DNA from 4 places in the Bradyrhizobium septentrionale genome. Region 3 is predicted to be linked to each of the others. Evidence: predicted binding sites of a transcription regulator. Region 3 holds the regulator's gene; each other region holds the start of a gene.
The links. The regulator PhoB, encoded in region 3, activates phosphate uptake and scavenging genes when phosphate is short. The targets are predictions, from matches to a motif close to TGTCATNNANCTGTCAT.
Positions count from the first base shown of each region.

Region 1: a site for PhoB is predicted at 3,353-3,369, ahead of HAP48_RS28655 (LbetaH domain-containing protein). Genes of this name have one in related genera too.
Region 2: a site for PhoB is predicted at 4,498-4,514, ahead of HAP48_RS36120 (RNA degradosome polyphosphate kinase). Genes of this name have one in related genera too.
Region 4: a site for PhoB is predicted at 4,054-4,070, ahead of HAP48_RS28805 (alkaline phosphatase D family protein). Genes of this name have one in related genera too.

Region 1 is NZ_CP088285.1:5,605,229-5,611,134, forward strand. Features, by position in the region: gene hemC (hydroxymethylbilane synthase) at 1-732, shown strand, start outside; gene HAP48_RS28645 (DUF1045 domain-containing protein) at 741-1,430, opposite strand; gene HAP48_RS28650 (alpha-D-ribose 1-methylphosphonate 5-triphosphate diphosphatase) at 1,451-2,623, opposite strand; gene HAP48_RS28655 (LbetaH domain-containing protein) at 2,620-3,285, opposite strand; partial or broken gene phnC (phosphonate ABC transporter ATP-binding protein) at 3,485-4,299, shown strand; gene phnD (phosphonate ABC transporter substrate-binding protein) at 4,378-5,313, shown strand; gene phnE (phosphonate ABC transporter, permease protein PhnE) at 5,392-5,906, shown strand, end outside.
Region 2 is NZ_CP088285.1:7,227,388-7,233,293, forward strand. Features, by position in the region: gene HAP48_RS36110 (B12-binding domain-containing radical SAM protein) at 1-756, shown strand, start outside; gene ppx (exopolyphosphatase) at 704-2,206, opposite strand; gene HAP48_RS36120 (RNA degradosome polyphosphate kinase) at 2,219-4,423, opposite strand; gene HAP48_RS36125 (P-loop NTPase family protein) at 4,556-5,233, opposite strand; gene HAP48_RS36130 (CDP-alcohol phosphatidyltransferase family protein) at 5,328-5,870, opposite strand.
Region 3 is NZ_CP088285.1:2,087,841-2,093,746, reverse strand. Features, by position in the region: gene pstC (phosphate ABC transporter permease subunit PstC) at 1-92, shown strand, start outside; gene pstA (phosphate ABC transporter permease PstA) at 97-942, shown strand; gene pstB (phosphate ABC transporter ATP-binding protein PstB) at 939-1,757, shown strand; gene phoU (phosphate signaling complex protein PhoU) at 1,859-2,575, shown strand; gene phoB (phosphate regulon transcriptional regulator PhoB) at 2,705-3,415, shown strand; gene HAP48_RS11825 (IS110 family RNA-guided transposase) at 3,736-4,770, shown strand; gene HAP48_RS11820 (hypothetical protein) at 5,114-5,254, opposite strand; gene HAP48_RS11815 (hypothetical protein) at 5,296-5,649, opposite strand.
Region 4 is NZ_CP088285.1:5,635,672-5,641,577, reverse strand. Features, by position in the region: gene HAP48_RS28820 (amidohydrolase family protein) at 1-871, opposite strand, end outside; gene HAP48_RS28815 (hypothetical protein) at 1,101-1,337, shown strand; gene HAP48_RS28810 (aldo/keto reductase) at 1,410-2,228, opposite strand; gene HAP48_RS28805 (alkaline phosphatase D family protein) at 2,384-3,964, opposite strand; gene HAP48_RS28800 (hypothetical protein) at 4,324-4,755, opposite strand; partial or broken gene HAP48_RS28795 (indolepyruvate ferredoxin oxidoreductase family protein) at 4,991-5,906, opposite strand, start outside.

The DNA.
Region 1 (5,906 bases), 3.5 Mb from region 3:
GTGCCGGGAAATGAGGAGACGCCGGGTCTGGTCCTCGCCGCGATGCTGGCGCGCGATGCGGCCAACGATTCGCTCGTGTTGCGGCCGGGTCTGACGCTGGATGCGTTTCGCGCCTCGCGCGGGAAAGGCTTCATGATCGGCACCAACGCTGTGCGCCGCGCCGCCTATCTGCGCAGGCTGTTTCCTGAAGCGACGGTGATTCATTTCCGCGGCGCCGCCGACACGCGAATTGCAAAACTCGATCGCGGGGCCAAGCAGCGGCTGCCCGATGGCGGCGAGGTGGGGCCGGCGGATGCGCTGGTGATGGCGCGCTCCGGCCTCGAGCGCATCGGCATGACCGCGCGCATCGCACATGACTTCTCGGTCGATGAGATGCTCCCCGCGGTCGGCCAGGGCGTCGTCGCGGTCGAATGCGTCGAGACCGACTGGGCGACGCGTGCGCGGCTTGCCGGGATCGACAACGCGCCGTCGCGGCTCGCCGCCGAGGCCGAGCGCGAGGTGCTGTGGGTGCTCAACGGCCACTGCAATTCGCCGATCGCCGGCCACGCCACGCTTGCGGGGGCTGAGATGACGCTGCGTGCCTCGGTGCTCGACGAGGCCGGGGCCGGCTTCATCGAGGTGACGCGGCGCGGGCCTTCGGACCGGCCGCGCGAACTCGGCCGCGCCGTCGGCATGGAGCTATTGGACAAGGGCGCCGCCGAGATCATCGCCCGCACCCGGGTCGAGGAATAGCGGCGCTGCTACGTCCGCAGCGGCCAGCTGCCGATGATGCGGAAGCGGGATGCGCTGTCGGCCTGCTTGAACAGCGCGATGCGGTCGACCGCGAGCGTCGTGAGCTCGATCGCGGCGAACCGCTCGCGCAGCCGCGCCATGATCGGGCCGCGCCGCTCGTCGCTCAGCCGCCCGGTCAGCGTCATGTGGAAGCGGAATTCCTCCATGACGTAGGGATAGCCCCAGCGGTCGAGATAGTCGCGCTGTCGCTCCGTGAGCCGTTCGGGTCTGCGTCGCGCGCGATCTTCCTGCGTGAGTGGCGCACGGAACGCGTCGAATTCGGTGACGCAATCGGCGGCGAGCTGCTGGAGTTCGTCGGAGAGCTTCGCCGGGATCACGGCGATGAAGCCGCTGATGGCATCGACAACAGGCTCGATCAGGGGAATGCGCCGCGCGCGGCCTGCGAAGGCGGCACAGGCGTCGAGAAGCTCGGCCTCGCTCCTGCCGTCCGCAAGCGCAGTCGGCGCCTTCAGCGTGGCGTGAAAACCGTATTTGCGCGGGTCCTCGGTGACCTCGCGCCAGTCGGGCGCGACGCCATCGGGAAACCGCAGCTCGTCGCCCGACACGGCGTCATAGCCGAGCAGCGTCGAACCGAAGCGGTGCAGGGCGCTGTCAGGTGACGGCGCATAGTAGATCGCGTAGCGCGGAGTGGGGGCCATGGCAGCAGAATAAAGCCTGACTATGCCGCCGCAACCGTCTTGCGCGGCGCGAGCGCGTGAACGAAGCAGCTTGCATCCGCCAGATGCACCAGCCGTCCGGCTGATATCACGGCGACGACACGCGGCCGCAGCGGCACCTTGTCGTCGACGATGACGATATCGGCACGGCGGCCGGCGGCGAGCACGCCGCGGTCGGCGAGCCCCGCGGCGCGCGCCGGCGCAGACGAGATCAGGTCCCAGGCCCTGGCGAGCGGCAGGATGCCGTCGGCAACGAGGCGGAACGCCGCGAGCAGCTGCGCCGGATAATAATAGTCCGACGCCAGCACCGAGCAGAGGCCTTTTGCGATCATGTCGGATGCCTTGGTCCAGCCGGTGTGGCTGCCGCCGCGCACCACATTGGGCGCACCGAACACGATGAAGTCATCGGCATCGGCGGCATCGCGCGCGGTCTCCTCGTTGACGGGGAATTCGGCGATCGCCGCGCCCAGCGCGCGAAACTCCTGACGCATCGCCGGGCTGTTGTCGTCGTGCGACAGCATGCGGATGTCGGCCGCGCGCGCCGCGGCGGCCAGCCTTGCGATCGAGGCCGGCACCTCGGGACGGCGCGCGACGACCCGGTCGATCAGCTCGTTGAAGGCCTCGAGCGAAAGCCCGGCGCGCTCGGCCGACTGGTTGCGCTTCTTCGGTTTGACATTGCTGTGGTCGTTGAAGGCGAACAGGTCGATGCGGCCTTCGGTGAGCCATTGAATGATCTCGGCTTCGGCGTCGAGATTGTGGGTCTCGTGACGCAGGTGGAAGCGCGTATCGGCGGCGAGAAGCGGCCGCAGCGCCTCGATCGCATCGAGCAGCTTGCGCGCATTCTCCGCGCTGCGCAGGCCGGGCTCCCACGACCAGGTCGTGCCATGGAACACGGTGGTGATGCCGTTGGCGATCGCCTGCCGGTCGCTATCGATGAGCGCGACGTCGGTCGGGAAGTCGACGCCCGGGCGCGGCATCATCTGCCGCTCGAACGCATCGCCGTGCAGATCGATGATGCCGGGCAATACCAAGAGCCCGCCGGCATTGATGTGAAGCGCGGCGCGGCCTTGTTCGGCGTCGAGCGCGCCGATGTCGCGGCCTGCGGTCCGCAGCGAGGTCTCGACCAATCCGCCGTCAACCAGCGTGCGCCCGCCCTCGATGAAAATGTCCGTCACGATGCGGCACTCCGTTGTTTGGCCTGTGCTTGGGATACGGCCTCGGCCTCATACTTGTCGAGGAATTCCTCCACCGCGAGCTTGCGAAAGTCGGGCAGGACACGGCGAAGTGTCTCATGGTCCCAGTCCCACCACGCCAGCGCAGCGAGACGATCCGCTGTTGTCTCGGAGAAGCGCCGCTTCACCAGGCGCGCCGGATTACCGGCAACGATGGTGTGCGCGGGCACATCCTTGGTCACGATCGCGCCGGCGGCAACAACAGCGCCGGTTCCGATGTTGCGGCCCGGCAGCAGGATCGCGCCGTGACCGATCCAGACGTCATGGCCGATATGCACGTGATGCGCACGTCGCCAGTTGAAGAAGTCGGTGTCGTCGCTCTCGCCGGGAAAATAAGCGCTGGCGCGGTAGGTGAAATGCGCCTGTGTCGCGCGATGCATCGGGTGGTTGCCGGGATTGATCCGGGTCATCGCCGCGATCGAGCAGAACTTGCCGATCGAGGTGTAGGTGATCTGGCTGTCGTTCACGACGTAGGAATAGTCGTCCATGCTGACTTCAAGCAGGATCGTGCGCGCACCGACCTCGGTATATTTGCCGAGCTTGCTCTCGCGGACCGACGCAGTCGGGTCGAGGGTCGGCACAACCGAGAGTGTTTTTCCGGCCATCAGGGCCTCCGCAAATCTTGCAAATCTTTGGCTTCCGGGAGATGCGCGCTCGTCATCGGGATGCTTGATGACAACATCATGACGTCACGATGACGGCAAGAGAGCGGGTGTGGACGATCGCCGCACCGCAACGTCGCGTCACATAACTGTAAAACACCGGGGATAGCGATGGCCCAACACGGCGCGGTTGGAGCATTACATGCTGGTGGTGGAAGGTTTGACGTGCCGGTTCGGCACAAAAGCCGCAGTCGACAATGCGTCCTTCTCGATCGCGCCGGGCAGCTTTGTCGGTGTGATCGGCCGCTCCGGTGCCGGGAAGTCGACCCTGTTGCGGATGATCAACCGTCTCGCCGATCCGACCTCCGGCCGTATCCTGTTCGAAGGCACCGATGTCACCGCGCTGCGCGGCAAGGCGCTGCGGCAATGGCGGGCGCGCTCGGCGATGATCTTCCAGCAATTCAATCTGGTTGGCGGCTTGATGTGCTGACCAACGTACTGATGGGCCGGTTGGCCCAGATCCCGTCCTGGCGTTCGCTGGCGCAAGCCTGGCCGGAGCAGGACAGGGCGCTCGCGATGTCCGCACTCGATCAGTTCGACATCGCTCAACTCGCGGCGCAGCGCGCCGACCAGCTTTCGGGCGGCCAGCAGCAACGTGTCGCGATCGCTCGCGCGCTGGTGCAGGAGCCCGACATCATCCTCGCCGACGAGCCGATCGCCTCGCTCGATCCGCGCAACACCAGGATCGTGATGGATGCGTTGCTGCGCATCAACAAGCATTTCGGCATCACGGTGCTCTGCAACCTGCACTCGCTCGACCTGGCGCGGACCTATTGCGATCGCCTGGTCGGCATGGCGGCGGGTCGCGTGGTGTTCGATGGCGCCCCGGCGGCGCTGACCGACCATATCGCCCGCGAGCTCTACGACCTCGAGGCCAACGACGTCATGGGCGGCGCGCCAATGCCCGCGTCCGACGGCGCGACCGTTCCGGCACTCGGCACCGCCGCCGCGGCCTGAGCGTCGCGCGTTTTCCAATCTGAATGGCCGGGCATTTTGCCCGGCCAACAGGTGCAACCATAATAAAGAGGGGTAGTCATGTTTACTCGTCGCATCGTTCTGGCCGGCGTCGCCGCGCTGGCGCTCACCGGTTCCGCATCCGCGCAGGAGTGGAAGGCAAAATATCCGGAGCTTACCTTCGCGGTGGTGCCGGCCGAGAACGCCTCCGGCGTCACCGAGCGCTGGACGCCGTTCGTGGCGTATCTGTCGAAGGAGCTCGGCGTGAAGGTCACGCTGCGCATCGCCAATGACTACGCCGCCGTCATCGAAGGTCAACGCGCCGGCAACATCCAGATCGCCAGCTACGGCTCGGCCTCGTTCGCGCGCGCCCGCCTGACCGGCGTCAAGTCCGACGCGTTCGCCAACGACATCAACGCCGACGGTTCGACCGGCTACTACTCGGTGTTCTTCGTCAAGGCCTCGAGCCCCTACAAGAGCGTCGACGATCTGAAGGGCAAGAACCTCGGCCTGGTCGATCCGAACTCGACCTCGGGCAACAACGTGCCGCGCTTCGAGCTCGACAAGATGGGCATCGCCGACGCCGACACCTATTTCGGCAAGGTCGTGTTCACCGGCAGCCACGAGAACGCGGTGCTGGCGCTGGCGCAGGGCACCGTCGACATGGCCGCCAACCAGTGGACCAGCGACGACGATTCGACACTCGCGCAGATGCTGACCAAGGGCATGCTGAAGAACGCCGACGGCTCGGCGATGAAGAAGGACGATTTCCGCATCATCCACAAGTCGGCGCCGATCATCAACGGACCCTATGCCTACAACGCCGATCTGCCCGAGGACCTGAAGGCCGCGATCGCGAAGGCCTTCTTCGAAGCTCCGACCAAGGACAAGGCCGCGTTCGACCGTCTCTCCGACGGCCAGAAGAAGGGCTTCCATCCCGCCACCACCAAGGACTGGGATGGCACGATCGAGCTGATCAAGTTCGTCGACGCTCTGCGCAAGAAGAAGGCGAGCTGATCGTTCGGCTGACGTCACGAGGCCGGGCCTGACAGCCCGGCCTTTGTTCTTAACTCCGAACCGGACTGGCACGCGTCGATGGCGACCGCCGTATCCATTCTTCCGGCGCAGCAACTGGCAACGCTGGAAGAGGCCTACCGCAGTTCGGTCTCGCGCAAGCGGCTGAAGGCCGCGTTGGCGGCGGCAATATTCTGCGCTGCCCTGGTGATCGCCGCGTTCGGCGCGGAAGTGAACCTGCGCACGCTGTTCACTTATTTCGGCAACTTCGTCAGCTATTTCGACCGCATCCTGACGCTCGAATCGGGCGCGCGGGTGTGGACCGATTTTCCCGAATGGTTCTGGGGCTGGAAGAAATGGCTGAGGATGCTCGGCGAGACCGTGCTGATCAGCTATGTCGGCACGCTGACCGGCGCGGTGTTTGCCTTCGCGCTGAATTTCTTCGCGGCCCAGAACACCTCGCCGGCGCCGTGGCTGCGCTTTGCGGTGCGCCGGCTGCTTGAATTCGCCCGCACGGTGCCCGGCATCGTGTTCGCGCTGATCTTCGTGATCGCGTTCGGCCTTGGGCCGATGGCCGGCGTGCTGGCGATCGCGAT
Region 2 (5,906 bases), 4.7 Mb from region 3:
ACGCCGGAGACAATCAAACGCGACATCGCCATCATCCAGGAAGAACTGCCGATCGACCTTCTCGAGTTCTTTTGTCTGACGCCGCTGCCCGGCTCTGAAGATCACCAGACGCTCTGGAAGAACGGCACAGCCATGGAAGCGGACCTCAACAGCTACGATGTCGAACACGTCTGTACGGCCCATCCCAAGATGAGCAAGCAAGAGTGGCAGGACATCTATCACGAGGCCTGGCAGCTCTATTATACGCCCAAGCACATGAAGGTTCTGCTGCGACGCGCCGCGGCCACCGGCGTTCCGATCGGCAATCTCGCAAAGTACCTACTCACTTTTTCGACGACGGATCGCCTCGAAAAGGTACATCCCCTTCAGGGTGGGATTTTCCGCCTCAAGCATCCGTCCGAGCGGCGACCAGGCTTGCCGCGCGAGAACCCCTGGCTGTTCTGGCTACGCTTTGGTTGCGAGACGCTCGTGAAGCACAGCGTCCTCACCGTGGCGATCGGACGGTTGTTGATTTGGAAAACGGTCATCGCCTACACCCCGGGGGCCGGCAACTATCTTGACCGCGCGCTCACGCCGGTCAGCGACGACGGCGATGAGACGCTCGACCTTCTCACCAAGACGGCGGGCGCCCGCGCTGCGGTCGCTCATTTCAAGAAAATCGCCGGACTGACGGGCCCCAAGTCGCTTGATGCAAGGCCCAGGGTTAGCGCCGCACGATCGAGCCGGCGCGCCCGACCAGCCGCGCCAATTGCTTGAAGCGGCTGCCGACACGGTCGGCGACCAGATCCACCATCCGGTGCTCGAACACCAGCATCAGCTTGCGGCCTTGCGTGCGGAAATGGGTTGCCGGCAGCACGCCGGTGCGCGCCGCGGTGATTAGATGCGCGACGCGGAACGCGGCGCCGAGCACACGCGCGCGCTCGTCCATCGCCGGCGTCACCAGCGCGCGGATCTGCGCCGGCGGTTCGTTTTCCTCGCTGAGGCCGGCGTAGCGATAGAACACCGAGAGCGCGACGAAGGCGCGTCCCTGATGGGTGATCGAGCCGAAATTGCCGTTCATGATCAGGCTGAGAGTTTCCTCGCCGCGATGATCGGGGTGCACCCGCCAGCCGATGTCGGAGAGCAGGCAGGCGACGTGACGCAGCCTGCGGTCTTCCTCGGTCTCGCGCAGCCTGACGACGCGCACCAGCCGGTCGGTCCACGCCGTCAGCTCCTGAGCGTGGCGGGCCGAGCGCGACAGCAATTCGTTGAGGTTCTGCGCGGCGCAGACCAGCCCGTCCTTGGCGCGCTCGGCCTGCGGCAGCATCTCGTAGAGCAGGCCCTCGCGCACGCCGAAGGTCGAGAACACGATGGTCTTCGGCTGGGCGACGCGGATGATGTATTCGAGCACGAGCGCGGCGTAAGCTAGCAGGGGCCGCCGGGCATCGGCGACCGACTCGATGTTGGCCAGCATGTTGGTCGCTGCCAGCCGCCGCAGCCGCTGTGCGAAGTCGAGCGCGTCGGCCGCCAGGATCGAGTAGCCGTGCATCACCTTGAGCGGATAGCCGCTCTGGATGATGTGAATACGCGCCAGCGCACGCCAGGTGCCGCCGACTGCGTAGAAGGTGCGGCCGCGCCCGGTCTTGAGCTGGGCGACGCCGAGCAGCTCGTTCTTGACGATGCGTTCGGCGCGCTTGATCGATTTGTCCGAGAGGTCCTGCAGCGCAAGGCTGCCGAGCGGCAGCGTCACGCCGCTGCGCACGCGGTTGCCCTTGACGTCGATCAGTTCGAGCGAGCCGCCGCCGAGATCGCCGACGATGCCGTTCGGATTGTGCACGCCCGACACGACGCCGAGCGCGGACAGTTTCGCTTCACGCGGTCCGGAGAGAATCTCGATCTTGGCGCCGCAGATGCGCTCGGCCTTGGCGATGAAGTCGGGACCGTTCTTGGCGTCGCGGCAGGCCGCGGTCGCGATCGCGTAGACGCGGCCGACCTGCTGGATCCTGCACAGCGCGCGAAAGCGGCGCAGCGCGGTGAGCGCCTTGTTGACCGCATCGGTCGCGAGCAGGCCGGTGCTCTGCACCTCGCGTCCGAGCCCGCACAGCGCCTTCTCGTTGAAGATCGTGACGAGGCTGCGCGCCATCGCCTCGTAGACCACGAGACGAACCGAGTTCGAGCCGATATCGATCACAGCGACGCTGGAAGCGCGCTTCCGCGGCCGCTTCACAGGAAGGCCCCCTTAAGACGATGGCTGCTGACGCTCGTTGCGACGCGTGAGCCGGCGCGGTGAAGATTCCTTGAGAGACTTACCACGGCCGGACAGACTCGGATTTGTCATGAAGTAGTCATGCAGGTTGAACGGCTCTTCGCCTTTCGCGGCCTTCATACGCGTTGACGACCCGTCCGGCAACAATTGCCAGCTCTGCTCGGTGTCCTTCAGGTTCGCGACCATGATCTGTTCGAGAACCTGCTGATGCACCGTGGGATTTTGCAGCGGACAGAGAACCTCGACGCGGCGGTCGAGGTTCCTCGGCATCATGTCGGCGGACGAGATATACACAGCAGCTTTTGTGCTCGGCAGGCCCTGACCCATGCCGAAGCAATAGATCCGGCCGTGTTCCAGGAACCGGCCGATCACCGATTTGACGCGAATATTCTCCGACAATCCCGGCAGCCCCGGCCGTAGGCAGCAGATGCCGCGCACCACGAGCTCGATCGAGACGCCGGCCTGCGAGGCCTCGTACAGCGCGTCGATGATGTCGGGATCGACCAGCGCGTTCATCTTCATCCAGATCGCGCCGGGCCGGCCATGTTTGACGTGGGCGATCTCGCCGTGGATGTGCTCGATGATCCGCTTGCGCAGCGTCAGCGGCGACACCGCCATCTTCTCGATGTCGCTCGGCTCGGCATAGCCGGTGATGTAGTTGAACACCCGCGCGGCGTCGCGGCCGATGATCGGGTCCGACGTGAAGTAGGAGACGTCAGTGTAGATGCGCGCGGTGACCGGATGATAGTTGCCGGTGCCGGTGTGCACATAGGTCGTGAGATTGCCGCCCTCGCGGCGCACCACCATCGACAGCTTGGCGTGCGTCTTCAGTTCGATGAAGCCGTAGACCACCTGCACGCCGGCGCGCTCGAGATCGCGGGCCCAGCGGATATTGGCCTCCTCGTCGAAGCGCGCCTTCAATTCGATCAGCGCGGTCACCGATTTGCCGGCCTCGGCGGCATCCGCCAGCGCGCGCACGATCGGCGAATTGTTCGAGGTACGGTAGAGCGTCTGCTTGATCGCGACCACGTCAGGATCACGCGCCGCTTGCTGCAGGAACTGCACGACGACGTCGAAGGATTCGTAGGGGTGATGGACCACGAGGTCCTTCTGCCGGATAGCGGCGAAGATATCGCCGCCATGGTCGCGCACCCGTTCGGGATGGCGCGGCACGTAGGGCGGGAATTCGAGGTCGGGGCGATCGAGGCGGGTAAGCTGCGACGGCTCGTTCATCGCGAGCACGCCATCGACCAGGATCACTTCATCGTTCGCTGCCGACAAGGCGTGCTGCACGAAGCTGCGCAGCTCGTCGGGCATCTTGGCTTCGATCTCGAGCCGGATCACCGATCCGCGCCGGCGGCGCTTCAGCGCCGTCTCGAACAGGCGAACGAGGTCCTCGGCTTCTTCCTCGATTTCCAGTTCGGAGTCCCTGATGATGCGAAACGCGCCCTGGCCCTTGACGGTGTAGCCGGGGAACAGGCGGCCGATGAACAGACCGGTGGCCTGCTCGAGTGTGATCAGCCGCGCCGGACCGCTTTCCTTCGTGGAGGGAAGGCGGATGAAGCGGTCGATCTTGCCGGGCATGCGGATCAACGCGTTCATCGCCTTGCCGTCGGAGATCCGCGACAATTGCAGCGCCACCGTGAAGCCGAGGTTCGGGATGAACGGGAAGGGATGCGCCGGGTCGATCGCCAGCGGCGTCAGCAGCGGGAAGATGTTGTGGAGGAAGTGATCCTCGATCCAGGTGCGTTCGGACTTGGTGACGTCGCGGCCGTCGACCAGCTGGATGCCGACCTTGGACAGGATATCCCGCAGATCGCTCCAGATCGCCTGCTGGTCGGAGGCGAGCTGCGACACGGTCTTGTTGATCATCACCAGCTGCTCGGCCGGCAGCAGGCCGTCCGGGCTGCGCTCGGCAATGCCCTCGCGGACCTGCGCCTTGATGCCGGCGACGCGGACCATGAAGAACTCGTCAAGGTTATTCGCCGAAATCGACAGGAAGCGGACCCGCTCCAGCACGGGATGGCCGGTATTGACCGATTCCTCGAGCACCCGGCGGTTGAAGTGCAGCCAGGAGAGCTCCCGGTTGATGAATCGCTCGGGGCTGGATGCGATCGCGGGGACGGCGGGCAGCTCCGCCTCTTTTTCTTTGATTTCAGTAGCTTGTGCCGAGTCCATCAAGTGCTGGTCCAATTCGGGGCAGGGAGCCGGAGCGGTGTAGCCGAGGGCCGCACAGACCATGTGATATTGCGATGACGTTTCGATGACATTGATGTTCCGCCGGCCTGCGCCGTCAAGCCGCGGGACAGCTCAGGCATCGCGCAACAGCTCCGCCGCCAGCGCCCGTGTGACGGGTCGGCCGAGCCGCAGTGCCTCGGTGTCCAGGAGCTCGACCGCCTGCCGGACGGCGGTATAGGAGCGCTCGATCCGGTTGCAGAGGTAGCTGACCAGCGGCTCATCCACGCTCATCTGGCGATCGGCGCAGAATTTCACGATGAGGCCGCGGAACAGCTGGTCGTCGGGCGGCAGCAGCGTCACCGTCGGCACCGCGCGAAGCCGGGACCGCAGGTCGCGCAATTCGATCTCGAACGCCGACGGCGGAATGCGCGCCGTGATCAGCACGAAGGCATCGTCCTGGCGCGCGAGATTCATCAGATGGAACATCGCGCGCTCGTCGAAATCCGACGGCCTCAGGTCCTCGACCACCAGCGCGCCGGTCGCAAGCGCCGTCGGCACGGTTTCGGCGGTCAGCGCATGCGCCGCGGTCGCGCGGGCGCCCGCGCTCTCGGCCCAGATCGCGGCGAGGTGGCTTTTGCCGGAGCCGTCCGGGCCCACCAGCAGCATGATTCGGTTCGGCCAGTCGGGCCAGCCATCGATCAGCGCCAGCGCTGCTTCATTGGCGGGCCCCTCGAGGAAATCGTCGCGGGTCAGTTTCTCCTCGTGCGGCAGGGCCAAGGCCAATTGACGAGGTTGAACGCTACCGGCCACGCAAGTCTCCAAACTGCTTTATTTTAGCATGATCTCTGCGCAAACGCTTCGCGCTTGTCGCGGGAAAACCGGCTTCCACGTTTCGGGATCATGCCTACCGAGCTTCGATCGTGCTCATGTGCCGCACCCACTCCACGAGATAGAGGGACACCGAACCCAAAGTAAAGATCGTGACGAGACCCATCAGGATCAGGTCGTAAGGGTACGGCTGGAAGCCGAAGCCGAGCGAGGCCAGCACCAACGCCGCGAACGCGACCTGCGCCACCGTGTTGAGCTTCGACACCATCAGCGGCTTCATCTCGACCGGCTTGTCGAACAACCATGACACAATCACGGCGGAGACGATCATGATGTCGCGCGACACCACCAGAATCACGATCCAGCGCGGCACCGCGCCCCAGATCCCGAGCGCGACATAGATCGACACCAGCAGTGCCTTGTCGGCGAGCGGGTCGAGCAGGGCGCCGAGCTCGCTCGTCATGTTGAAGCGCTTGGCGAGGAAACCGTCGACTGCGTCCGAGACGCCGGCGATCACGAAGATCGCGAACGCGATCTCCATCTGGCTGGACACGATGGCCCAGACGATCACCGGCACCAGGATGATGCGGCCGAGGGTAATGATATTCGGAATGTTCAACTTGAGTCGCTTCCCGGCTAGAAGCCTGATTCTACT
Region 3 (5,906 bases):
TGCTCGGCCTGCTGCTGTTCGTGCTGACCTTCTTCGTGCTCGCCGCCGCGCGATTGATGCTGATGCGGCTTGAAACGAAGGCGGGGAAGTAACGCCATGAACCCGATCTACAAATCCCGCCGCCGCAGCGACATCGTCATCCGCGCACTCTGCGTCGGTGCGGCGCTGTTCGGCGTCACCTGGCTGGCGCTGATCCTGTTCACGCTGCTCTACAACGGCCTCGCCGGCCTCAGCGTGCAACTGTTCACCCAGAACACGCCGCCGCCCGGCTCGACCGAAGGCGGTCTGCTCAACGCCATCGTCGGTTCGGTCATCATGACCGTGATCGGCGTTGGCATCGGCGCGCCGCTCGGCCTGTTCGCCGGCACCTACCTCGCCGAATACGGCAAGAACGACAAGCTCACCTCGGTGATCCGCTTCATCAACGACATCCTGCTCAGCGCGCCGTCGATCATCATCGGCCTGTTCATCTATGGTGCGGTGGTGGTGCCGATGCGCGGCTTCTCGGCGATCGCGGGCGCGCTCGCGCTCGCCGTGATCGTGATCCCGGTGGTGCTGCGCACCACCGAGGACATGCTGCTGCTGGTGCCCAATCCGCTGCGCGAGGCGGCCTCCGCGCTCGGCCTGCCGCGTTCGCTGGTGATCAAGCGGATCGCTTATCGTGCAGCGCGATCCGGTCTGATCACCGGCGTGCTGCTGGCGACCGCCCGCGTCGCCGGCGAAACCGCGCCGCTGCTGTTCACCGCGCTGTCGAACCAGTTCTTCAGCTGGGATTTGACCAAGACCATGGCCAACCTGCCGGTGACCATCAACAACTTCGTGCAGAGCCCCTACGCCTACTGGAAAGAGCTGGCGTGGAGCGGTGCGCTGCTCATCACATTCACTGTGCTCGCGCTGAACATCGGCGCGCGCATCCTTGGTGCCGAAAGGGCCGCAAAATGACCGAGCTTTCCGTCTCCACGACCGCCGCGAGCCACGTTCCCCAGGTGCCGTTGCCGGAAGCGCCGCCGAAAGTCACGGTGCGCAACCTCAACTTCTATTACGGCGAGCACCACGCGCTGAAGAACATCAACCTGACGCTCGGCACCAACCGCGTCACGGCGTTCATCGGTCCGTCCGGCTGCGGCAAGTCGACCCTGCTGCGTATCTTCAACCGGATGTACGATCTCTATCCGGGCCAGCGCGCGGTCGGTCAGCTGATGCTGGACCAGACCAACATTCTCGATCCCAAGCTCGACCTCAATCTGCTGCGTGCGCGGGTCGGCATGGTGTTCCAGAAGCCGACGCCGTTCCCGATGACGATCTACGAGAACATCGCCTTCGGCATCCGCCTCTACGAGAAGATCTCGAAGTCCGAGATGGACGACCGGGTCGAGAAGGCGCTGCGCGGCGGCGCGCTGTGGAACGAGGTCAAGGACAAGCTGAACGCTTCCGGCCTGTCGCTCTCCGGAGGCCAGCAGCAGCGGCTGTGCATCGCGCGCACCGTGGCGGTGCGTCCCGAGGTGATCCTGTTCGACGAGCCGTGCTCGGCGCTCGACCCGATCTCGACCGCCAAGGTCGAGGAGCTGATCCAGGAGCTCTCCGAGGACTACACGATCGCGATCGTCACCCACAACATGCAGCAGGCGGCGCGCGTCTCCGACAAGACCGCCTTCATGTATCTCGGCGAGCTGATCGAGTTCGACGACACCAACAAGATCTTCACCTCGCCGAGCGATCGACGCACCCAGGACTACATCACCGGCCGGTTCGGCTAGCGCATGATCCGGAAAAGTGGGCACCGGTTTTCCGATTGGATCATGCGAAACTGAGGACACGAAATCATGATCCCCGGGATCATGATTGAGGGAGACAAGCGATGGCTTCTGAACATACCGCCAAGGCATTCGACAGCGACCTGCAGGAGTTGACCCGCCTGGTCGCCGAGATGGGCGGCCTCGTCGAGCGCATGATCACCGAGTCGGTCGACGCGCTGATCCGGCGCGACGTCGCGCTCGGCAAGCGCGTGGTCGCCGCCGACATCGAGATCGACAATCTGCAGCGCGTCATCGAAGAGCGCGCGGTGCTGACGATCGCCCGCCGCCAGCCGATGGCGATCGACCTGCGCGAGATCGTCAGCGCGATGCGGGTCGCCACCGACCTCGAGCGGATCGGTGACCTCGCCAAGAACATGGGCAAGCGCGTCGCGGCGCTGGAGAGCGATTTCCAGCCGCTGAAGCTGATCCGCGGCCTCGAGCACATGACCGACCTCGTGCTGTCGCAGGTCAAGTCGGTGCTTGACGCCTATGCCGCGCACGATCTGCCGGCGGCGATGAACGTCTGGAAGGGCGACGAGGAGGTCGATGCGATCTGCACCTCGCTGTTCCGCGAGCTCTTGACCTACATGATGGAAGATCCGCGCAACATCTCGTTCTGCATCCATCTGATGTTCTGCGCCAAGAACATCGAGCGGATCGGCGACCACGCCACCAATATCGCTGAGACCGTGTTCTATATGATCGAGGGCCAGCAGATCACCGACAAGCGTCCGAAGGGCGATATGACCAATTTCGCCACCACGGTGCCGGGTAACTAGGGCATGATCCGCATCGGCGGAACCGGATTGTCGTCGCGACAAACCGTTTCCACGGGGAATATGCTCAGGGGTTGAGTGTTTCGGTTTGCGTTTGGGCAACGGATCACCACAGAGAAAGAACTTAGACCGATGAGCGCACGCATTCTGGTAGTCGAAGACGAGGAAGCGCTGACGACACTGTTGCGCTACAACCTCGATGCGGAAGGCTACGATGTCGAAACGGTGGGACGCGGCGACGACGCCGACACCAGGCTGAAGGAGCGCATCCCCGACCTCGTTGTGCTCGACTGGATGCTGCCGGGCCTGTCCGGCATCGAGCTGTGCCGCCGCCTGCGGGCGCGGCCGGAGACCAAGCAGCTTCCGATCATCATGCTGACCGCGCGCGGCGAGGAGAGTGAGCGCGTGCGCGGGCTTGCCACCGGCGCCGACGACTACATCGTCAAGCCGTTCTCGGTGCCCGAGCTGCTGGCGCGGGTGAAGGGCCTGCTGCGCCGTGCGAGCCCGGAGCGGCTTGCCACCGTGCTGACCTATGGCGACATCGAGCTCGACCGCGAGAAGCGCCGCGTGGCGCGCTCGGGCCGCCCGATCGATCTCGGGCCGACCGAATATCGCCTGCTCGAATTCTTCCTCGAACATCCCGGCCGGGTGTTCAGCCGCGAGCAGCTGCTCGACAGCGTCTGGGGCCGCGACATCTATATCGATGAGCGCACCGTCGACGTGCATATCGGCCGCCTGCGCAAGCTGCTCAATCCGGGCCGCGAGCAGGATCCGATCCGCACCGTGCGCGGCGCCGGCTACGCGCTCGACGACCGCTTCGCGAAGGCCGAGCCGCAGCCGTAGCCGCGGAGCCGCAAATAAACTACAGCGTCGTCCCGGCGAAAGCCGGGACCCATAACCACGAATCTTGATTGTTGGAACGCGCTGGGGGCCGCAGCCCGGCCTGACCACCTGCGCCGGTGGTTATGATGGGTCCCGGCCTGCGGCGGGACGACACCGGTGATGCAGACGTAGATGGGGTAACGGGCCGGCCGCCCGCTCGCTACGGCGCGCTTTGGAAGCGCGCTCGCGAGCGGCCTGTTGGTTGGAAGGCGGTCGTCCCTCAAACTGATGGTGTCAACGGAGTCGGGCAAGCCCGCTCCAAGCATCATTAAGGGACGACCATGTACCACTATGCAGGAATCGACGTGTCTTTGGAATGCTCGAGCGTCTGCCTTGTCGATGGGACGGGTAAGATTTTGCGCGAGGCGAAGGTTGCGAGCGAGCCGGAGGCCTTGATCGGCTGGTTCCGGTCGCTGGGGTTGGTGCTGGAACGGATCGGGCTGGAGGCTGGTCCGCTGTCGCAATGGCTCTACGCAGCGATGCGGGATGCGGGCCTGGCAGTCGAACTGTTGGAGACGCGGCACGTCCGCGATGCCTTCAAGGCGATGCCGGTGAAGTCGGACCGCAACGATGCCCGCGGGATCGCGCAACTGATGCGGCTGGGCTGGTTCCGGCCGGTGCACTGCAAGTCGATCGAAGCGCAGGAGACGCGGGCGGTTCTGACGGCACGCAAGCTGCTGCAGTCGAAGCTGCGCGACATCGAGAACAGCCTGCGCGGCGTGCTCCGCGGCTTCGGTCTGAAGGTCGGCCCGACCACCGAGCGCACGTTCGCCGAACGCATCCGGGAGCTCGTAGCGGGCCATCCTGGACTTGAGGTGGTGGCCCAGGCACTGCTCGAAGCCCACGCCGTGCTGCGGCGCGAGTTCAATGGCCTGGATAAGCACACCCAAAGGCTCGCCAGGTCGCACCCGCAGGCGAAGCTCTTGATGACGACACCGTCCGTCGGCCCGATCGTGGCGCTCACCTATGCCTCGGCGATCGACGACCCGAAGCGCTTCCGGTCATCGAAGGCGACGGGAGCGCATTTTGGCCTCACCCCGAAGAAGTACCAATCGGGCGAAACCGACTATACCGGCCGCATCAGCAAGATCGGCGATGCCTCCGTGCGCGAGGCGCTCTATCAGGCGGCTCATGTCATGCTGACCAAGCCGGTCAGGAACTGCTCGGCGCTGAAGGGCTGGGCGATGCGGATCGCCCGGCGCGCAGGCATGCGCAAGGCCAAGGTGGCGCTTGCACGCAAGCTCGCCGTGATCCTGCATCGCATGCTCGCCGACGCCAAACCGTTCAACCCGATGGCCAAGGCCTCGGCAACCTAAGCAAGGAGCAGCAATCGGTTCCGGGCGGGCCACGACACCAGGCTCTCCCTGAGCGAGGTCCCTTCGCCGGGACGATGGATCCGGTCAGGCCGCCATCCGGGAAGTGGCTCACAACCACGCTTCCGTAGATTGGCCGGCCGGCTCCTCAATGCACCCCATCAGGCGACGGCCACCGCGCCGATCCCGTACAGAAGCAAGTGCCCGGCGACTGGATCACGCAAAAAGGGATTGACTTACCAAGGCCCGTTACAGAAGCCCGGATGCAGCTAAACGAAAATCCACAATCGCCTCCCCAAAGTTTGGCGGTGTGCGTCGGGTAGACCTCGCTTCGCCGCGCTATCGGTCAAACCGAAGCTGTTGGGCTCTTGCTTGCGCCGGCAACATGTTGCTGCGCATAGGCCCAAAGCTGCTCTTGGCTTGCGGCATCGAAAGCTTGCCACGGCAGATACCACCAGCCCTGATAATCGGAGCGCAGCAACAGCAATCTGTTCGTTCGAGCTAGCGATTTGACGTTGGCCCAAGGCATTAGGATGGTGGGACCTTTGCCATATCGTTGGTGATGCCGCTTTCGGTGACCTCATACGTGATCCCTGTGCGACCGACGCTGAGCCGGTACCACAGCCAAATAGCTTGCCGGCGAAAGAAATAGACAGACAGCGTGAACGGAAGCCAGCTCACGGCGTAATGCCAGATGGAGGCAAAATACCATTGTATTGCCACACCGGGGTGCGCGACCGCATAGGTCCAACTATTGGGGAGACAAGAAACGAAGAGATAGACCGCCCACAAGAAGAAGGCGCCGAAGGGTGCCAGGAAGCCGAAGAGCAGCACCCGCGGTGCTCGCCAAAGCTCGAACACGATTTCGTCGCGATACGTCATCTTGGCTGCGCCTCTAACGGGCGTGTCCCTGGACGCCTGTGTCAGGTCAGTCTGTTCGCTTGCCATGTGATGGATGCTCGATCTGCGTGTGATCCAGCACCGATACAATTGTAACGTTGCGAATGGCTCGCCATCAGCGATAAAATTTTAGGAAACGGTCCGCACCGATTGGTTGCGAAGCCAGGTCGAGACTGCCACAAAAAAATCCCCGCTTTCGCGGGGATTTGTTTTTCAAGTCTACGCCGGTTTCCCGAGTG
Region 4 (5,906 bases), 3.5 Mb from region 3:
GGCCGACATCGAACAGCACGCCGCGCTGCTTGGCTTCGAGCGCTGCCGGCAGCAGCTTGCCGTCCTGCACGATGTTGGTGAAGGCGCCGGACATGTTCGGCGCGCCGGAATAGGCGTGGGTGAGGATATCGCCCGGCCGCAGCAGATCGAGGATGTCGGACATTAGCTCCCTGGTCTCGACGCCGCCGATATGCACCATCATCCGCGCCGGCCAGCCGCACATCTCGCAGGCCTGGATGGCGCGCTTCAGCGGTTCGATGCCGTGCTTGAAGATGACGTTCTCCGACATCCGCACCTTGACCCCGATCAGGAAGTCCGGGTTCTCGGCGAGCGCCATCGCGCAGGCTTCGACCTGGGCATTGTCGATGTTGTAGAGCTCGGCCACCGGGAAAGCCGACAGGCCGTTGTTCGCAATATGGAGGAAGGCGTAGATCCGCGCCCGCGACTGCGCCACGATGAAGCGCCGCAGCGCCGCGAGATTGTTGACGCCGGCATCGCCCGCCGAGACCACCGTCGTGGTGCCCTGGAATTGCACCAGCTCGTCGGCGGGAATGCCGATCGCCGATCCGTACGGATAAACGTGACAGTGCAGGTCGACGAGGCCCGGCATCACGAGCTTGCCCGATGCGTCGATGGTCCTGGCGGCACGAGCGGCCGGGATCTCGTCCTCAACAGCCTCGATGATGCCCCAGCGGATGCCGATGTCGTGCTTGCCGCGCAGCGACTGGCTGGGATCGATCACGTCACCGCTCTTGATCACGAGGTCGAACTTGTCGTCCGGCCCCATCGCCGCAGCGGCCGGCCCCGCGATGGCGGCGGCAGCGGCCGATCCTGTGCTCTTCAAAAAATCCCGGCGCGAAAATCCGCTCACGGCGACGCCCCCCAATATGATTTTTATGACGCGATGATGCGTCGGACGCAGCCCTTAGGCAAGGCCATCGAAGCGACCTGCAGCGCTCATCCATCGATTGTGCGCGACAACACGCGACACACAGCAGCGGCCGCAATTGCCTGAACAACCGTTCAGAAAACTCCTCCGTTTCCTCAGGAACGTTTCGATGCCTGTACGGTTTCCTCCACGCATCATTGAGGAGGATGAGATGAAAAAATTTGGCTTTGTTCTTGCGGCTGTCGGTGCGCTTGCAGTGGCCGTTCCGTCGATCGCGAGCGCCGAGACCGTCGTGATCAAGCGCGGCGGCCATCATCACTGGGATCGTGGCTGGGGCGCGCGCGCCGAGATGCGCCATGACCGTGGAATGCGCCACGACCGTGGCTGGCATCGCGGCTGGCACCACGACCATGACCGCACGGTGGTCATCAGGCGGGATCGCTACTAAATCGACAGACGGAAAATGGCTCCTCGCGGAGCCATTTTCTTTTTCTACGTTCTCATCAAATGCCCGCCGGGCTCAATCCCACGCCGGCGCAAATCCCGGATTGACGCAGCGCATGTCCTTGCGCAACGCAGCGATCGCCTTGCGGTCGTCGTCGTCGAGCCTGACCTTCAGCGCGTCGAGATTGGCCTTTTGGCTTTCGGCGCGCGAGGCTTTCGGGATAGCCGCAACGCCATTCTGATCGAGCAGCCATTTCAGCGCCACCTGCGCTGCCGTCGCATCATGCTTGCGGCCGATTTTCGCCAGCGTCTCGTCGGTGGCGAAACGGCCCTGGGCCAGCGGACAATAGGCCACCAGCGGGATCGATTTCGCCGCGAGATAGTTGCGCACCGGCGTCTGATCCAGCATCGCATGGTATTCGATCTGGTTGCAGGCGATCGGCGCCTTGATGTCCTCGATCACGGTCTTGAGCAGCGCGGTGTTGAAATTGGCAACGCCGATCGCCCGGGTGCGGCCCTCCTGCTTCAGCTTCATCAGCGTTTCGAACACTGCCGGCAGCTTCATGCTCTTCGACGGCCAATGCACGAGATAGAGATCGACATGATCGAGCCGCAGCTTGTTCAGGCTGGCATCGAACGCTTTCCGGATCGCGTCCGGCGCCAGGTTCTCGTGCCAGACCTTGGTGGTGACGTGCAGGTCCTTGCGCGCGACATTCGCGGTCGCGATCGCCGCGCCAATCGCCTCTTCATTGGCGTACATTTCGGCGGTGTCGATATGCCGGTACCCGAGCCCGAGCGCGCTCTCGACCGCCGCGCGGCAGGCGTCGCCCTGCATGCGGAAGGTGCCGAGCCCGAGCTGCGGCAGGCTGATGCCCTGTATCTGCAGATTTTCCATGGATAGCTCCTGACGCGTGGGGCGCCGATGCCATCGACGACGTCACGCCAGCAAATTGTCTGGAAGGAATGAAATTGGCAGGACTGCCAAGTCGCAGTCTGCCCGCAAATCGGGCCCTCGGGCAAGGCGGCCATCATCAAGATGTCGCGATGGGGTTAGATATGTTCCGCCATGATCTGGCCGGGCCGCGCATCCGGCCGCGGTTCGATGTCGACCGACCAGAGGTCGTGGTCGTCGACGTCCTTCAGCGTCACCGTCATCACAGAGGTCGTGCCGTCGATGTCGACGCGGCCGAAGAATTGCAGGCCGAAGCAGGGGGCGAGATTGTCGCCCTGCTCGGCCGAGCAGCCCTTCTGGTACATCGCCTTGGGGCCGAAGGTGTTGTCGAGTTCGCCCGGCGACCAGGTGCCGGCATGCAGCGGACCCGAGACGAACTCCCAGAACGGTTCGAACTCCTGAAACACCGCGCGGTTCGGATCATAATGATGCGCGGCGGTGTAGTGCATGTCGGCGGTGAGCCACACGGTGTTGCGGACACCGGCGCGCTTCATGAAAGACAGCAGATCGGCGATCTCGTGCTCGCGCCGCGCCGGCGGGCCGTCGCCGAGCGCGACCGCATCCAGGCTGACGAGGCCGATCGGCAGGTCGGCTGCGATCACCTTCCAGACAGCCTCCGACGCCACCAGTTCGCGCTTCAGCCAGGCGAGCTGGCTCTCGCCGAGGATGAACGCCTGGTCGGGATCGCCCTGCTTGTTCCAGTTGGAATCGCGGTAGGAGCGCATGTCGATGATGAAGACGTCGAGCAGCGGCCCATAGGCGATCTTGCGATAGACGCGGCCGTCGCGCTCCGGCATCAGCCGCATCGGCATGAATTCATGGAAAGCGCGGCGCGCCCGCGCCACCAGGCGCGAGCTGCCGTCCGCGTCGTAGCCGGTAGCGTCGGCGGTGCCGACCGGCGACCAGTCGTCGGCGACCTCATGGTCGTCCCACTGCGCGAACATCGGCACTTCGGCGTGGAAGGCGCGAAAATTCTCGTCGAGCCAGTTGTATTTGTAGTTGCCGCGAAACTGCTCGAGGCTGTGCGCGACGACGGATTTCTCCTCGGTGACGATGTTGCGCCAGATCTCGCCGTTCGGCAGCGTCTGCTCCGCCGGCACCGTGCAATCCGCATAGATGTGGTCGCCGGAATGGATGAAGAAGTCCGGGCGCTCGTTCAGCATGGTGCGGTAGCTGCGCAAGCCGCCGCGCGCGGGGTCGATGCCCCAGCCCTGCCCGACAACGTCGCCGGACCACACGAACGAGATCGAGCGCCGGTCGACCGGCGCGGTGCGGAAATGGCCGATGCGGCTTTGGCCGGCGGTGCCGTCGCGATCCGCGAAGCTGATGCGATAGAACAGGTCCTGGCCCGGCGGCAGGCCGTCGAGCAGCAGTTTTGCGGTGAAGTCGCGCTCGGGCAGCGCATCGGCGGACGCGGTGCGCAGGATGGTGGCGAAGCTCTCGACCGTGGCGCATTCGATCTGCATCCGCGCGGCGCGATCGGAGCGGGCCCAGATCACAGCTGAATCGCTCGCGACGTCGCCGGACTGGATGCCTTCGATCGCAGGACGGCCCGCCGCGCGGCTCAGATAGGGTTTTGCGAGCGAACCCAATCCGGCCAGCGCAGCCGTCGACGCCGAGCGCACAAGAAGCTGCCGCCTTGTGAGGCCTCGCCCCCGCGCGGAGATCGCTGTCGGCATCGAATAACCTTCGTCGAATCGCAACGAAGGTTTTGCCCGCGCCGTTTGACTCCACCCTTACGGTTTCTTGACTCTCCGCCGACGGTTTTGCGACGGCGGGATGACTCGAGGGGAGATGGCGGATCGGAACGGTGCGAACGCCCAGCACTCAAAGCCAACCCGTCATCCTGAGGTGCGAGCCTTGCGGCGCAATTGCGCCGCTTGGCGAGCCTCGAAGGATCGACGGCCCGACTATTTCAGCTCCAGAGGTGTCGTGGCCGCAACGAGGCCGATTCATCCTTCGAGGCTCGCTCCGGTCGCACCTCAGGATGACGGGTTTGCTGGCGTTGACGTGCTGATCAGAGCAAACGGTGCGCCCCTCACCGCTGCCAGTTGCAGATGCCACCAGTGCGGCACGGCCAGGTCTGGATCCTGGTGTCGCGGGCTTCCGCATCGAGCGGGTTCGCGTGCCGCCTTGCGAGCTTGGCGCGGGCTGGAAGGCTCGCGGCCGCGCGCTTCTTCTCGGGCTGCGCCGTCACCTTGGCCGTCCGCACGGACTTCTGCGGCGCGACCTTCGGCTGCTCGGCCGTCGGCTCCACATTGGCACGCTGATCCGGACCGAGGTCGGTCTTCGCCTCGACCGGAACCGGCTCGAACTGCGCCGGCGGCCCGAGTCGCTTCGGCGACAGCACGGCCTGGGAAAGGTCGAGGCTGAAGAACTCGCTCGGCCGGTAGTCGTCAGCCAACGCCACGCCGCCCAAAGCCAGGCACGCGGTACAAACGATTGCAACCAAAGCGTTTTTCAGGACCATCAAAGGGCCTCCTGAAATCACTCGAACAGAACAGCCATCATGTAGGGGCCCGGCCGCGCGAATCCACCCCGCGGCTGTGGGCAGGGTTACCGGTCAACCAGGGCGGCCGTGGAAAGTTCCCGCTGCCCCCGCCTAGAGCCCCGTTCCGATGGTATCGGAACGGGGCTCTAGGTTTTTGTTTTGACGCGTTTTCTTCACGCGAACCGGCAGCCACTTCGCTCGAAAACGCTCCAGCCTATTCGGCCGCCTGCGCCAAGGGCCGGCCGATCGCGCGCTCCAGCCGCGCGCATTCGGTGCGGTAGCGGGCGACGTTGCCTTCCTTGATGTGGCCATAGCCGCGCACGAGGTCCGCCGCCTTCGCCAGCGCCACCAGGCGCGGCAGGTCGAGCGGCTTCTTGCCGTCGAGGTGACGCAGGATCATCGTTGAATACTCGACCGGCAAGGCGCGCTCCATCTTGCGCTCTGAGGTGTAGCCGAAGATGTCGAACGCGGTGCCGCGCAGGCCCTTCAGCCCCGCCAGCAAGCCGAACGCCTTGAAGATCCACGGGCCGAATTCGCGCTTCTGCAAACGCCCGGTGACGGGATCGCGCTGCGCCAGCAGCGGCGGCGCCAGCAGGACCTTCAAACCGGAATTGCCCTCGAACTGCTCCCTCAAGGCCTTGCTGAACTCGCCGTCGGAATAAAGCCGCGCGACCTCATATTCGTCCTTGTAGGCCATCAGCTTGAACAGCCCTTTTGCAAAGGCCTCGGTCAGGTCCTGCGAGCCCGGCGCGGCCGCGGCCTCGGCGGTGCGCACGCGCGCGACATCGTCGAGATAGCGCTTGGCGTAGGCCTCATCCTGATAGTCGGTGAGGAATTTGGCGCGGAACGCGATCGCCTCGTCGAGTGTCTTCTTTGCGGGCGCTGCACCGGCGTTCTTGAAGCGCGCGGCGCTGACCACGCGTTGCAGATCGTGCGCGGCAAGCCGGCCCCAGGAGAACGCGGTCTTGTTCATCTCGATCGCGGCGCCGTTGAGCTCGATCGCCTTCAGGATCGCATCGAGCGACAGCGGGATCGCGCCGCGCTGGAACGCGAAGCCGAGCATGAAGGCGTTGGTGGCGATGCTGTCGCCCATCAGCGCGGTCGCAAGCCCGGTGGCATCGAGAATGTCG